Regions from separate parts of the Yersinia canariae genome, predicted to be linked through region 1. Evidence: predicted binding sites of a transcription regulator. Region 1 holds the regulator's gene; the other holds the start of a gene.

Region 1 (7,918 bases):
CTTGGGTTTACCCCTTTATGAAGCGGGTAACACATTTGCCGCAGGTGGTGTTGGGCGCGGCGTTTGGCTGGTCAATTCCGATGGGATTTGCCGCCGTGAGTGAAAGCTTACCTTTGGTTTGCTGGTTGTTATTACTCGCCAATATCTGCTGGACGGTAGCTTATGATACCCAATATGCCATGGTTGACCGCGATGATGATCTGAAGATTGGTATTAAGTCGACTGCCATTTTATTTGGCCAGCATGACAAATTGATTATCGGTTTGCTGCAACTGGCGACATTAGTATTAATGGTGGCGATTGGTTGGTTAATGCATTTAGGTGGCGCATTTTATTGGGCAATCCTGCTGGCTGGCGCACTGTTTGTCCACCAACAGAAGATGATTGCCGGACGTGAACGAGACCCCTGTTTTCGCGCATTTTTGAATAATAATTACGTGGGATTGGTGCTGTTCTTAGGAATTTTTATCAGCTATTTGTAATCAACGCACCGCTAGCAAACAGTCAAAAAAATGGCCAGATTCGTCATCCGGCCATTTTATTTATTACTTTTGCTTAGTGCTGCGAGGCATTAATTCTCTTCTTTATCCTCTGCCTCGGGTTCAGGCAGTAGATTATTGGTTTCAGCCGGCATACTGACACTTTCAATCGTCAGCTTCACTTCCGGTGTCATCAACGCACTCAGCATGTTGTAAACTTCCAGCGTATGTTCTTGAATGGCATCACCGCTATCACTGATATAGCCCTCTTCGCGCAATGTGCCCACCAAGGTTGAGAACACAGCTTTATCGAAGAATTCCGGTGCGTTAATCCCATGCAGAACAGACAAGCGCTGCGCCATAATACGGCTCTCTTTCTCCAGCGCCCCCCGGTTGATGCTGGGGTTTGCACTGAGTAACGACAACGTAATGGCATAGCGTTGCAGAGTTTCGCGTACACCGGCGGCCAGTAATTGCAGTGGGCGAATGCGGGCCGGATTCAGCACCAACTCATTCCCTTTATCGCAAATCAACTGCTGGCGAGCCAGTTCATCCACCAATGTATCCAGTGTTTGTGGTAATTGTTCTTTACTGTAATGCAGGAACAATTCGGCTTTCAACATTGGATAAATCATGCCGATTTGGCGCAATAATTCTGCGCGCGTAATACGGCGATGGTACATCACCATACTGGCAATCAATGATGGCAGCATCAGTAAGTGCTGGATATTATTGCGATAATAGGTCATCAGCACGGCTTGTTCCCGTGGCAGAATGATAATGTCACCGATAGTGTCTTTCTCCACCTCAAACTTATTCATATTCAAGGCGTGATTAAGTAACTCTTCCGGCGTTTTGTCCGGCACAGTGACATCTTTCGCATAAGGCACATTGCGCATCAGTTGCAGGTAGCAATCGAGTTGCTCCAGTAACTGCTCGCGGGTTAGTGAGCGCTGACGTGAGGCTAACAATGCGGTGGAACACAGATTCATAGCATTGGCGGCTGCCGCATTGTTAATTCGGACCATAATCTTACCGGCCAAATCATTCACAGCTGGAGTCAACCAACTTGGGCGCTGTGCTTCAATAGGGTCGATAGCATCACGCCACTGCGGCACAGTAGTGTTGAGATAGGTGGTCAACGGGATTGGTTCACCAAAGTTGACATAGCCCTGACCGAGATTGCGCAGCTTGCGCAAACCACGCAGCATCTGCAATAGACTCTCTTTCTCTTTGGTCGCGCCCCGTAACTCTTTGGCGTAAGTTCCTACTTCCATCACATGCTCGTAGCCGATGTAAATGGGCACTAACGTGATTGGGCGTGAGCCGCCGCGCAACATGGCCTGTATTGTCATCGACAGGGTGCCAGTTTTGGGTTCCAGCAGACGGCCAGTTCGTGAGCGCCCGCCTTCAACAAAGTATTCTACTGAATAGCCTCGGGTGAATAATTCACCCAGATATTCACGGAACACTGTTGAGTAGAGTTTGTTGCCTTTAAAGGTCCGGCGGATAAAGAAAGCACCTAAACGGCGGAAAATCGGGCCAGCAGGCCAGAAATTAAGGTTAATACCAGCAGCAATATGCGGCGGTACCAGCCCTTGGTGATAAAGCACATAGGAGAGCAGCAGGTAGTCCATATGGCTGCGATGACAAGGCACATAGACAATTTCATGACCATCCTGCGCCAACTGCCGCACGCGCTCTGCATTATGGACATTAATCCCTTGATACAAGCGGTTCCATGTCCAACTCAACACTCGGTCGGACAGACGCACTGCTTCGTACGAGAAGTCGGCGGCAATTTCTTCCATCAGTGTAATGGCGTTTTGTTGCGCTTTCTCATGGGAGATTTTCTTGGTACGGGCTTCATCTGCGACCGCTTTTTCAATCGCTTTGGATGTTAACAGCTTTTTGAATAGGTCTTGACGGGCCGGCAGACTCGGGCCAACCGCGGCCAGGCGCTGACGTGAGAAGTGCATCCGCGCTACGCGTGCCAGTTTATGGGCGATAGTTTTGTCAGTACCATGCTCACGGGCCATCCGGCGCAGTGATACTGTGGTCGAAAAACGCACAAAGCTATCGCGCCCCAGCCACAATACGGCAAAGAATTTTTCTACGCCGTTTAGTACGCGCAGATGTGGCGTTCCATGGCCTTCACGGCCCGGAGAGCGACCAAACATCACCGAAACCGGCAGCATTTGGATATCCAGCTCCGGGTTATTGCGATGCAGATCCAAATAATCGTGGAATAGCTTTACTGATTCCTGTTTAGGGGCGTAATAGCGAAACACCCGTGGGCCGTTATCGATAAAGACATGGCTGGGAAGTTGCACGCCATCGATTTCCAATGGAATCAATGGGTCGGGCAAATCCTGCGCCTGACACTGCGCTCGCAAAGTCAGCAAATCAGCCTTAGAATTGTAAGGTAAAACGTACAGAATAGGACGAGACGGGTCTAACCCTAACTCAGTCACAGGATCTGCCGGAATAACCTTACTTTTTACCAGCATTTTTAGCGGTAAATTCAGTAACTTGTAATATATTTTACGCCAACCTGACATAACTACATGAAGCCTCTTGTTAGCAATTCGTCGCAAGGATACCAGAAACTGGTTTTGAGATCTGTGGTGATGAGACAACAGAAAGCGGCAAAAATCATCATTAACTTAAGATAAAGGCAATAAAATATGGCAAATCAATCAACAGGATTAACCCGAGTTTATAAAGCAGCCGGTTATTCTGTGAAAGGCTTAGTTGCAGCCTGGAGAAATGAAGCCGCATTTCGCCAAGAATCTGTGGCTGCCATACTCGCTATCATACTGGCCTTCTGGCTGGATGTAGATGCTATCGCGCGCATTTTATTGATCGCGAGCGTGGTGTTAGTGATCATTATTGAAGTCATTAATAGTGCGATTGAAGCTGTGGTGGACCGCATCGGCAGTGAATTCCATGAATTGTCGGGCCGAGCCAAAGATATGGGGTCTGCCGCTGTGTTTTTGGCCATCATGTTGGCGCTCTTTATATGGATAACCGTGCTCTGGCAATATGTCGGTTAAAAATACGGCTAACAACGCTGTTGATGTAAACAGTGATTAATCCCTGTTTTTATTCACTCTTTGGTTCCCAACACCCGCATAGCTGTATATACTCACAGCAAGACTGTATAAACAAACAGGGGGCGGAATGAAAGCACTTACTACCAGGCAGCAAGAGGTTTACGACCTTGTGCGCGATCACTTATCGCAAACAGGTATGCCACCGACCCGTGCCGAAATTGCGCAGCGTCTGGGGTTCCGCTCTCCTAACGCCGCTGAAGAGCATTTAAAAGCACTGGCCCGTAAGGGTGTTATTGAGATTGTCTCCGGCGCGTCCCGTGGCATCCGTCTGTTGATGGAAGAGGAAGACGGCTTACCACTGATTGGCCGAGTCGCGGCAGGTGAGCCACTGTTAGCGCAGCAGCATATCGAAGGGCATTATAAAGTCGACCCTGCCATGTTTAAGCCGAGTGCAGATTTTCTGCTGCGGGTTAATGGGATGTCGATGAGAGATATTGGTATTCTGGATGGTGACTTGTTGGCGGTGCATAAAACTCAGGATGTGCGTAATGGGCAAGTGGTCGTTGCGCGTATTGATGATGAAGTGACGGTAAAACGCCTGAAAAAACAGGGTAATATCGTACAGCTTCTGCCAGAAAACAGTGAGTTCCAGCCAATTGTCGTCGATCTGCGTGAGCAAAATTTCACTATTGAAGGGCTAGCTGTTGGTGTTATCCGCAATGGCGACTGGATCTGATTTTAATGCTACACATATACCCTTCGACAAGAAGGGTATATGACTCTTTTAACCCTCATAATATTTAGCCTATTTAGTTTGAGAGCATTCCGATAATAAGCTATTACCTACTGTTTTAACTGCATATTATTTATTTTTATTTTTAATTTATTGCCCTAATAGCAGTGATTAATATCAATTAGACTTTAATTGTCAGCATCCTCTGCTATAGTTATTCATACGGTAAGCGAAGCAATAATATTTAAATTATGTCTGAGAATGACTAATATAAATAAAATATTTATAAATTGAAATTACTTGCCGTATTAAATTAAACATATCCAAAAACCAAGTTGACGGAGATATTATGAATAAAGATCAAGCCGACGGTAACTGGAAGCAGTTTAAAGGTAAAGTGAAAGAGAAATGGGGTAAGCTGACTGATGATGACCTGACGGTTATTGAAGGTAAGCGTGACCAGCTGGTGGGTAAAATCCAGGAGAAATACGGCTATCAAAAAGAGCAAGCCGAGAAAGAAGTTAAAGCTTGGGAAGACCACAGCAAATATCGCTGGTAGCAGCGTTAAATGGAATTAACCTAATATCGATATAAATTAATCGAACCTTTCAACTTATAGAATGTGAAGTATTAATATACTTTTTCACATGGTTGTTACGATGAAATAAAAGAGAGTGTTAATGATAAAAACATTCTGTTTATTTATAATTTTATATCGATGTGACACATGGATGTGTCGTATTTAATATGCGTTACTTTTTAAGTATTCTAATTTTTCATATCTTCAGACAATGTATAACCCACCGACTTTCTACCGGTAGTCAGATTATTATCCGCCAGAGTTATTTCTTTTTTATTACAATAGAATGGTCATGATCACAATGATCGTGACTTTCACATGCTTCGACCTTCCCGCATTCAGTACATAAACCATGGGCTTCTACCACGCTATGGCGTAGGGTAAAACCAGATTGTTGTGCTAACAGCGCCAGAGCTTCTTCAATGCCGATCGTGGGGCGTTCAGTCACAATCTTGCAGCGATCACAGATAAATAGCGCAGAGGTATGAGTTGGCTCTTCAAAATGATGACACAATACGTAACTATTGGCTGATTCGACGCGGTGAATAAACCCTTGCTCCAGCAAAAAATCTAATGCGCGGTAAACAGTGGGCGGCTTAGCTTGTGGCTCGGAAACTCGGAGCAGGTCCAATAAATCATAAGCACTGATTGCGCCAGGTTGTTCTGCCATTAAGCGTAATACTTCAAGACGCTGCGGTGTCAGCCGGACGTTACGTTGTTGGCACAGACTTTCAGCCTGAGCAAGCAGCTTTTCCAGGTTGGTTGGCTTCATGATTTCATCCCGCAGTATTTGAATGGAACAGATTTTATCATATTAACCTGTTGCTCAATATCCCTTTATTGACATATTCTGAGATTAAACCACTGGCGTCTGTTTTGAGGTTAAATTAATTAAAAGTAAAACTTTCAAGCAGTGTTAATGCCCACGCCAATAAAAAATCAGGATGTATAAATGACTCAAAGTAATGGTATTTTACAATCTACGTTTGTTAGGATATTGTAAAAGGGCTTTTGCTATGGGAAAATAAATAAACTATTTTTTGTAGAGATGAGAATGTCTTCTGATATCACAAAGTACAGGGCGGAGTTAGATGGTTTAAGGGCTGTTGCAGTGATATCCGTGCTTTTATATCACGTTAAATTTTCACTTTTCGGTTATGAGGTATTCAAGGGCGGTTTCCTTGGTGTAGATATGTTTTTTGTATTATCTGGCTACCTGATCACAACAATAATTTTTTCACAAATGAATACTGGTGTTTTTTCTTTAAAAGATTTTTTTATTAGAAGAATAAAAAGAATACTGCCAGCAATGATTATTGTGTTGTTATTATCTTCTGTTTTGGCCTTTTATTTTTTATTGCCTGATAGTCTTGTTGTTTATGTGAAAACATTATTGGCATCTTTGTTCTTTGTGTCTAATTTATATTTTTTTGGTGAGGATACTTATGTATCAGATTCCAGTGAATATAAACCATTGCTGCATACTTGGAGTTTGTCTGTCGAGTGGCAATTTTATCTTATTTTCCCTTTTTTATGCATCTGGTTATTTAAGAGATTTAAAGATAAAAAACTAACTATAATATGTTTCATTTTTTTGCTCTCATTAGTATTGTCTAACATTTTAGCCTACCGCCAGCCCAACTTTGCATTCTATATGTTACCGAGTAGAATGTGGGAACTGATGGCGGGAAGTATTGTTGCTATTATTATTTTAGAAAACAAGCTTAATATTAGTAAGTTTTATTATAAAACACTCCCTATAGTGGGGTTTATCTTAATAATTTTGTCTATTGTATTTATTGATGATGGAATGCTGCATCCATCCGTCATTACATTAATACCTGTGTTAGGGACTTGCCTAATAGTATTATTCTCTCGTGAGAAAGATGCCGCCTCTTATTTTTTATCACTTAAACCAATGATTTTTATCGGGGCGATATCTTATTCTATTTATCTTTGGCATCAACCATTATTTGTTTTTTATAGAATTAAAATAGGCGAAATTAGCACTTTCATATCCATCATATTGATTTTATTATCAATAGCTCTATCCATATTATCTTTTTATGTCATTGAAAAACCATTTAGGAAAAAACAACTCTCCCGCTGGAAATTGATCTCGATGACCGTATCAGCGATAATTTTAATCGTGTTTTCAGTATTTGTATTAGTTAAGAACAGCTCTGCTGATCAGACCGACAGTTTAATGTCTCCTTTAGCCAAAAAAATGTATGAGGATTTTAAAGTCCCTGAGTTTAGGCGTCTAATGGGAAAGACTAAAGATGCAAATTATTTTTCGGGTGAGAAAACAATTGAGTGCATAAATAGAAGTCCCCTGGAAGCATGTAGGTTTGGTGATGAAAGTTGGGTTGTTCTTGGTGACAGTTATGTCGCATCATTTGAATATGCATTACAGAATAAATTAGCAGCAACAGGCCATGGCATCATATCCTTAACATATGAACAATGTTCATTTGTCTCTGAGAAATTATGGTTTGGTACTGCCCCTGAGTGCCCCGGAATTAATCGTCAACGTTGGCAGGTAATTAATAATTTCACAGATAAAAAAACATTCCTAATTGCAGCTAATTATGCTCAGTTTAAAGATGTTAATGTGGTGGAAGAGGGCGGTCAGGAATTGAATGGCAAGCCTGTTGTTGGTAAGGATTTAGTTTGGGAATCTTTTGCTGAGAATATTAACAAGTTACTTTCTTTAGGGCACCGAGTCGTTGTGATATACCCAATACCTAGCATTAGTACTGATGTAAAAATAGAGTATTTTAGATTGCTAAATATGACGAACTCCCATATTAATAAAGTATATGATAAAAGAACAAAAGGTTATTATGCTGCACTCAGCTTGGGTGAAACACTCGATAGCTATCTCACACCAAACCCTAATCTGATTATTATCAAACCGGTTGATAGTTTATGCCGTGATAACCGTTGTTTAATTATTAATAAAGATGGCGGGCTCTACAATAATGGAAACCACTTGTCTAATGCGGGCGCGAGATTAGTTCTTGAGGACGTTTACCAAAAGCTACCGCGATAAGGCCTTATTAAGGTT
Region 2 (7,918 bases), 2.3 Mb from region 1:
GTCTGTCAGGTAGATACTGATGTTTTTTAGACGTGACGAGACATCACTATGAACGCGCTGCTTTATTTGCTGGTTGTATTGATTTGGGGAACAACATGGATTGCAATTACCCTGCAACAACAAGGAGATGTTGCTATCACGGTGTCTATATTTTATCGGTTTGCATTGGCGGCCGGTATCATGATGATTTTTTTGCTGCTCGTTCGCCGCTTGCGCCATCTCGCCCTACGTGACCATCTGTTTTGTGTCGTCCAAGGGTTTTGCGTCTTTGCCTTTAACTTTTACTGTTTTTATCATGCGGCGGCTTATATCAGCAGTGGTCTGGAGTCCGTCATTTTCTCCATGGCCGTATTATTCAATGCTATCAATGGTATAATTTTCTTTCGCCAACGTCTCAGCCCTAACCTGCTGCCCGCCAGTATTCTGGGGATGATAGGTATTATTGCTTTATTCTGGCAGGACCTCACTGCAACTCAACTGGCCCCCGAATTACTGAAAGGGATTGGCCTGAGTCTATTGGGGACTTACGGTTTCTCACTGGGCAATATGATAAGTAGCCGCCACCAGCGCCGAGGGTTGGATATTCTGTCAACCAATGCTTATGCCATGACGTATGGCGCGGTGCTAATGGGAGTGTTTAGCTTAATTCAGCATCACTCTTTTACTATTGAACTGACACCACGTTATCTTGGCTCATTACTCTATCTGGCTATTTTCGGTTCGGTCATTGCCTTTGCCGCTTATTTCAGCTTGATTGGCCGTATTGGTGCCAGTGGCGCGGCTTACAGCACATTGTTATTCCCTTTGGTTGCGCTAACCATATCAACCTTCTATGAAGGCTATCACTGGCACCTGAATGCTATTATCGGTTTACTACTTATCTTACTGGGTAATTTGGTTATGTTCTCCAAGCCGGGTATGGTGCAATCCTGGTTTAAACGGCCATATCTGGGATAATTCCCCATCACAGCGAAGTCTGTGCCGAATTAATACGCGAAAATGCACCCCAATTGTGAGGTGCATTTTATCTTCATGCTCAATCAACTTCTCATACTCTAACTCGGCGATCATTTAACAGAATGAGGCGCTCAATATCCCGCTGAGGGATAAAATTTTATTCTGTTTCATGTATATTTACCTGGTAAGAAATAAATTAAGTTTTTCAATCAGAAATTTATCTGTCTTTTTGCTGAAATCTTTTTAATGACTCAACATTAAATAAACATCGATGCTGAATAGAAAATATTTTTAATGGTGAATAAATTCAATTCCATATAGCCCACCGATGGCATTTATTGTTTCCAGTAAATGCGCGCCGTCAGCCGGCGGTAAGGCGGTATGATTCTCTGGTACAGATGTTGGCTGCCACCAAGAAAGTCCGGTAAACCATGCGGTAATCTTAGCCATTGTCGCCCCCACATTATTGAGTAAACCGAGTAGAACTGATGAGTTAAGAGTAAACGCTGAATCCATCAATAAATGAAATAAGCATTATTGCTTTCAATATGCAAAATTTAGCTATTAAAGAACTGACTTAGCGAATTTCGCATTTTGGGGATGCCAGTCGTACTTCAAGGCGTTATATTGAATACACATTTATCTTTAATAGATAACGCCCCTGAAGGAGTTCCGCATGTTTGTTGTCAGCTTGACTTACCATCAACCTATCGACGTCGTTGAATCACTGACTGAAAATCATAAAGAGTGGTTGAAAAAGTATTATGCTCAAGGCGTGTTTATCGCCTCTGGTCGTAAAGTGCCGCGCACTGGCGGTATTATTTTGGTGAAAAGTATTGAGCGTGAAGCGCTGGATAAGATATTGGCAGAAGATCCGTTTAATGCGGTGGCTAATTACAGTGTGACTGAGTTTATTCCTTCAATGGCTATTGAATCAGTCGAAGCGCTCAAAACACTGTAATCGCGAGATATAATAAGTCATCGCTACAGCCATGACTGATGCCATGGCTGCTTCACAAGATAAGCAGATTATAATGCGGCCCGCTGCTGCCGCTGCTCCATAATGCGAGGTAAATTCTCCTCAAGCCAGAGAGCCAATCCTTCAACCTGCTCCTGAACCTCTCTTCCCAATGAAGTGAGTTTGTATTCCACATGAGGTGGCACCACCGGATACGCAATACGGTCAATAAATCCATCTTCTTCGAGATTTTGCAGAGTTTGCGCCAGCATTTTTTCACTAACACCGCCAATTTTTCTTCTCAAGGCACTGAAACGTAAAGTTTCATTACTCAACGCGATGAGTATTAATACCCCCCAGCGGCTGGTAACTCGCTTGAGAATTTCTCTGGACGGGCAATTTACATTGAGCAATTCACCCCGCCGAAGTTGCTCCGGAAATGAAACAGTGTCGGCCAAATTTTGTGGTTTCATTATTTTCATACTAACCTTTTAGTGCGTACTTACTTTTAGTTAGTATATTGCATATGATGATCTTAAGGGCGAGTTTTTAGCACATTTCTTCGTGTTTTTGCCTTCAAAATAGCTCGTCACCTTCCCAATAGACCCAAAGTCATTGGCGTTCCAGGTTGGTAGCATGTGAATACCCCCTGTGACCTCAAGCACAATGGGGATAACCTCACATTTGGAGCGTCATAATGATCGCAGTAACTGGTGCCACAGGCCAACTCGGCCGCCTTGTTATTAACGCATTACTTAAAAAAGTACCTGCCAGTGAAATTATTGCCGCAGTCCGCAGCCCTGAAAAAGCCAGTGATTTGGCGGCATTAGGGGTTCAGGTACGCAAAGCTGATTATAGTCAACCCGCCACCTTGGAGGCCGCTTTCCAAGGGGTTGATAAACTGCTGTTAATCTCATCCAGTGAAGTCGGACAGCGGCTTACTCAGCATGCTGCCGTCATCAAGGCAGCCCAACACGTAGGCGTCAAATTATTGGCGTATACCAGTTTGTTACATGCCGATAAAAACCCACTGGGATTAGGTGAGGAACACCGCGCCACAGAAGCACTTTTACGTGAGTCTGGCCTGCCGGTGGTGCTATTGCGAAATGGTTGGTATACCGAAAACTATGCTGCAAGTATCGCGCCGTCTCTAGCGCATGGGGCATTCATTGGTGCCGTGGGTGACGGGCGGATAGCCTCTGCCAGTCGAGAAGATTATGCACAAGCCGCCGCTACCGTGCTGACCCAAGAAAACCAAGCGGGCAAAGTGTACGAATTAGCCGGTGATGACAGTTATACCCTGGCGGAATTCTCAGCAGAAATTGCCCGTCAATCAGGCAAACCTGTGATATATAAAAACTTATCTGAAGCTGACTTCAAGCAAGCACTGCTTGGTGCCGGTTTACCTGAGGAGTTCGCCGCCCTTCTGGCAGATTCTGATGCTGGGGCGGCTAAAGGCGGGTTATTTGATGATAGCCATACTTTGAGCAAGCTTATTGGCCGCCCAACCACACCTTATGCCAAAGTCATTGCTGCAACCCTGACCTCACTTTAGCTTTTTGGGCATAACTTTTTGACCGGTAACCCTTGCGCTACCGGTCAAAATCCATCGTTATCTTAAGATTTCGCCGCATCCAATGCTTGAGCCAGGTCATTGAGGATATCGTCAATGTGTTCAATGCCAATCGACAATCTCACCATATCCCGCGGTACACCTGCTTTAATAAGTTCTTCATCATTGAGTTGACGGTGGGTTGTTGACGCGGGATGACACGCCAATGATTTGGCATCACCAATATTCACCAACCGCACGATCAAATTCAGTGCATCAATAAATCGCCCACCCGCAGCCTGGCCACCATGAATACCGAATGACAATATCGCCGCCGGTTTACCCCCGAAATAGCGCTGGGCTAATTCATGCTCAGGATGATCAGGTAAACCGGCGTATTTCACCCAACTGACTTGCGGATGTTTTTGCAAATAATAGGCAACTTTCAATGCATTTTCTGTATGCCGCTCCATGCGCAAAGCAAGAGTTTCTAGCCCCTGTAAAATCAGAAATGCATTGAATGGCGACAGTGCCGCACCGGTATTTCTCAGCGGCACAACCCGGCAACGCCCAATATATGCCGCCGCCCCAAACTGCTCGGTGTAGGTCACGCCGTGATAAGACGGGTCCGGAGTATTTAATTGAGCAAAGCGCTCAGGATATTGCGCCCATGGGAACTTGCCGGAATCGACGACAATGCCACCAATGCTGGAGCCATGACCGCCGATATATTTGGTCAATGAATGCACCACAATATCCGCGCCATGTTCAAAAGGGCGACAAAGAATCGGCGTCGCGACAGTATTATCAACAATTAGCGGTACGCCATGGCGATGGGCGGCATCAGCCAGTTTTTTCAAATCAACAATATTGCCCGCAGGGTTGCCAATTGATTCACAAAAAACAGCTTTTGTCCGGTCATCAATCAGGGCTTCTATTGCTTCAATATCATCATGATCAGCAAATCGGGTTTCTACTCCATAGCGCGGTAACGTATGGGCCAGCAGATTGTAAGTTCCACCATACAGCTTAGCCACCGACACAATGTTATCCCCGGCTTCAGCAATAGTTTGAATAGCATACGTAATCGCCGCCATCCCGGAAGCAACAGCCAATGCCGCAATCCCCCCTTCCAATGCCGCAACTCGTTGTTCCAATACATCATTCGTCGGGTTCATGATGCGCGAGTAAATATTGCCCGCGACTTTTAAGTCGAATAAATCAGCACCATGCTGGGTGTCATCAAAAGCAAAGGAAGAGGTCTGATAAATGGGTACCGCAACGGCCTTGGTGGTTGGATCCGGAGAATAACCTGCATGAATAGATAATGTTTCTAACTTCATTTTTATCCCTTCTTAAATGACGATACCAGCCCGCTGCGAGTACGCAATAGTAGCCGAATGCGATAAAAGTTAGCGTTGATGAACAGCGGACGCGACGTAGAAACTTACAATAGAGGAATTAGTGAGCGGCACATACCTCCATAAGTAATTATTTAGATATTAATTATAATTAAATGATATCAACCACAGACTGAACCCGTCGGAGGCCCACACCTTCCATCTACTTACTTTACATTCCTACAATTGCTTTATATTCCTACAAATCAACGTGCTATAAAAAATACCTCATTAGCGCTTTCTCCCTTTCTACTTGTCACGTATACTGTATAAATACACAGTATATTACTCGCTAGCAGCTTTGGGTTATCACTCTCTCCCCTGTATCAGTCATTTGGAGGTTTTATGAGTGCATTTGGTAATGCTGCACAAGATTATATTGAAAAAAGAATAGATCTTAATGAGCACTGTATTGTTCATCCTGCCGCCACTTTTTTTATGACGGCTGAAGGCGAATCTTTGGCCGATGCCGGCATCCACCATGGCGCACTGTTAGTGATAGACCGCAGTTTGCAGGCGAAACATGGAGATACTGTCGTCGTCACTATTGGGGGGGAATTCAGCATTAAGCGCCTTTACTTACGGCCCTTCCTCCGCCTGGAAGCGCTGAATGCCAGTTCCCCGCCACTAAAACTGGCAGAGGGGGATGAAGAGTGGGCAATTTTTGGTGTTATTACATTTAGTATCAATAAGTTAAAATCATGTTCGCTTTAGTTGATGTGAATTCTTTTTACGCCAGTTGCGAAACCGTGTTTCGACCAGATTTGTATGGCCGGCCTGTCGTGGTGCTCTCTAATAATGATGGCTGTGTGATAGCCCGCAGTCGTGAGGCCAAAGCCGTGGGCATCCCAATGGGTGCTCCCTACTTTAAAATTCAACCAATGATGCGCCAGCATGGGGTGATCGCGTTCAGCAGCAATTATGCGCTCTACAGTGATATGTCTGCGCGCGTGATGACCATTCTTGAGCAATTGGTTCCAGGAATTGAAATTTACTCAATTGATGAAGCCTTTCTCAACCTTAAAGGTGTGCAACATTCCATTGCGCTGGAAGAGTTTGGTCAATATGTGCGAGATCATATCCGGAAATTGACCGGCCTAAATGTCGGTGTAGGCATAGCCCCCAGCAAGACATTAGCCAAGTTGGCAAACCATGCAGCCAAGTTATGGCATAAAACTAAGGGAGTGGTCGATTTATCTCACCCCGAGCGCCAACACAAGTTATTGGCACTGATGTCTGTCGCGGAGGTATGGGGAGTGGGCCGCCGTACGGCGAAAAAACTCGAGATGCTGGGGATTACCACCGCATTGCAACTATCAGAAGCCAACCCATCTTTTATTCGTAAACATTTCAGTGTCGTGTTGGAGCGCACGGTAAGGGAGTTACGCGGAGAAGCGTGTTTGGCTGTTGCTGAATTTGCCCCGACCAAACAACAAATAATTTGCTCACGTTCATTTAGCGAACGAATTATTGAATATCAAAGCATGCGCGAGGCGGTTTGCAGTTATGCCGAGAAAGCCGCAGAAAAGCTGCGAAAAGAGCATCAATATTGTCGTCATGTCTCGACGTTTATCAAAACCAGCCCCTTTGCGCCCAATGAGCGATATTACAGTAATCTTGCCAGTACCCACCTCACCTTTCCGACACTGGATTCGCGGGACATTATTACTGCGGCGCTTAAATGCCTGGCTGCGATTTGGCAACCCGGTCACCGTTACCTGAAAGCTGGGATCGTATTAGGGGAGTTTTCAAGTCAAGGTATCGCCCAATTGGGGCTGTTTGATGAGAGCAAACCGCGCATCAACAGTGAGCAATTAATGGCGGCTATCGACAAAATCAATCAATCGGGTAAAAGTAAAATTGCATTCGTCGGACAAGGAATTAATCAAGAATGGCAGATGAAACGCGAAATGTTATCACCTGCATATACTACCCGCGTTAAGGATTTCCCGACCGCCATCATCAGATGACATCACTTGACATGTACTCTGGCATGCCGTTTTATCAATAAAAAGCATCAGAAACATTGATGGCGAATAAACTGAAACTCAGTCTGGACGGCAGAAAGAAAGGAATATTATGAGCGAATTTACCGGTTTTACTCAGGACGGCCTTACCTTCTTGCAACTTATCAGTCAGAACAATAATAAAGAATGGTTCGAGGAGCATCGTGATATCTATGACCAACATCTGCTGCAACCCATGCGAAAACTGGTGACCGACTTAAGTTCAGATATGCTGACTATTGATGAATTATTTGAAGTTCGCCCGGCAATTGGTAAGACGATTTCTCGAATGAACCGGGACACACGTTTTTCTCATAACAAATCACTCTATCGCAACAATATCTGGCTGACCTTTAAAAGGTCGCGTAAGAACTGGACGGACGCGCCAACATACTTTTTTGAATTTGGCCCAGACTGGTGGCGATACGGGCTTGGCTATTACAGCGCATCCCGCACCACGATGACACTTTTCCGGCAACAATTGGCCCATGCTCCCGCAGATTTTCTTAAGATAGCGGAGTGCATTCACCCAAATTTCTCAATTGAAGGTGAAAGTTATAAACGGCCACTGATTAAAGACCAACCACCGGAACTGGCCGCATGGTACAACAAAAAATCATGGGCATTAATCAGCCATCACCGAGACATGGACGTCCTGTTTTCCGAGCAATTAGTTGATATTTTAAGCAAAGACTTTAGGCGACTTTCGCCTATCTATGACTTTCTGATGAAAATAGAAGGGTTGAAGAAAAACCAGTTAATGTTAAACGGGCTGTAATCTCGTATTCATCACCCCTGTTAACTTTTCGGTCCCTGTACCCGCAGGGATTCGGTATTCCTAATTAATATCTTTCAGGTTGATACATAAGGCAACTGTAACAAATAATTATCATAACATTCATAATTAACAAATATTATGAATTCAGCTCCCAACAAACATCACACCATGTAACTTTTAAGTAAAAACCCTGCATATTTAACTGCAATAAAATGCCAATAGAAAAGAAAATTAGTACTGATTTAATAATCTCACCAATTGCCCGCA

What was found. The regulator LexA, encoded in region 1, represses DNA repair genes until DNA is damaged. The targets are predictions, from matches to a motif close to TNCTGTATGTACATACAGNA.
Region 2: umuD (translesion error-prone DNA polymerase V autoproteolytic subunit) is a predicted target of LexA. The motif match lies at 5,131-5,150, and genes of this name have one in related genera.

Annotation. Positions count from the first base shown of each region.
Region 1 covers NZ_CP043727.1:4,255,470-4,263,387, reverse strand. The annotation lists gene ubiA (4-hydroxybenzoate octaprenyltransferase) at 1-482, shown strand, start outside; gene plsB (glycerol-3-phosphate 1-O-acyltransferase PlsB) at 572-3,040, opposite strand; gene F0T03_RS19505 (diacylglycerol kinase) at 3,167-3,535, shown strand; gene lexA (transcriptional repressor LexA) at 3,663-4,271, shown strand; gene F0T03_RS19495 (CsbD family protein) at 4,618-4,827, shown strand; gene zur (zinc uptake transcriptional repressor Zur) at 5,111-5,620, opposite strand; gene F0T03_RS19485 (acyltransferase family protein) at 5,903-7,903, shown strand.
Region 2 covers NZ_CP043727.1:1,995,867-2,003,784, reverse strand. The annotation lists gene F0T03_RS09245 (DMT family transporter) at 49-957, shown strand; gene F0T03_RS21535 (hypothetical protein) at 1,249-1,407, opposite strand; gene F0T03_RS09240 (YciI family protein) at 1,634-1,918, shown strand; gene F0T03_RS09235 (winged helix-turn-helix transcriptional regulator) at 1,987-2,397, opposite strand; gene F0T03_RS09230 (SDR family oxidoreductase) at 2,613-3,470, shown strand; gene F0T03_RS09225 (bifunctional O-acetylhomoserine aminocarboxypropyltransferase/cysteine synthase) at 3,533-4,810, opposite strand; gene umuD (translesion error-prone DNA polymerase V autoproteolytic subunit) at 5,213-5,581, shown strand; gene umuC (translesion error-prone DNA polymerase V subunit UmuC) at 5,569-6,837, shown strand; gene F0T03_RS09210 (DUF2461 domain-containing protein) at 6,944-7,651, shown strand.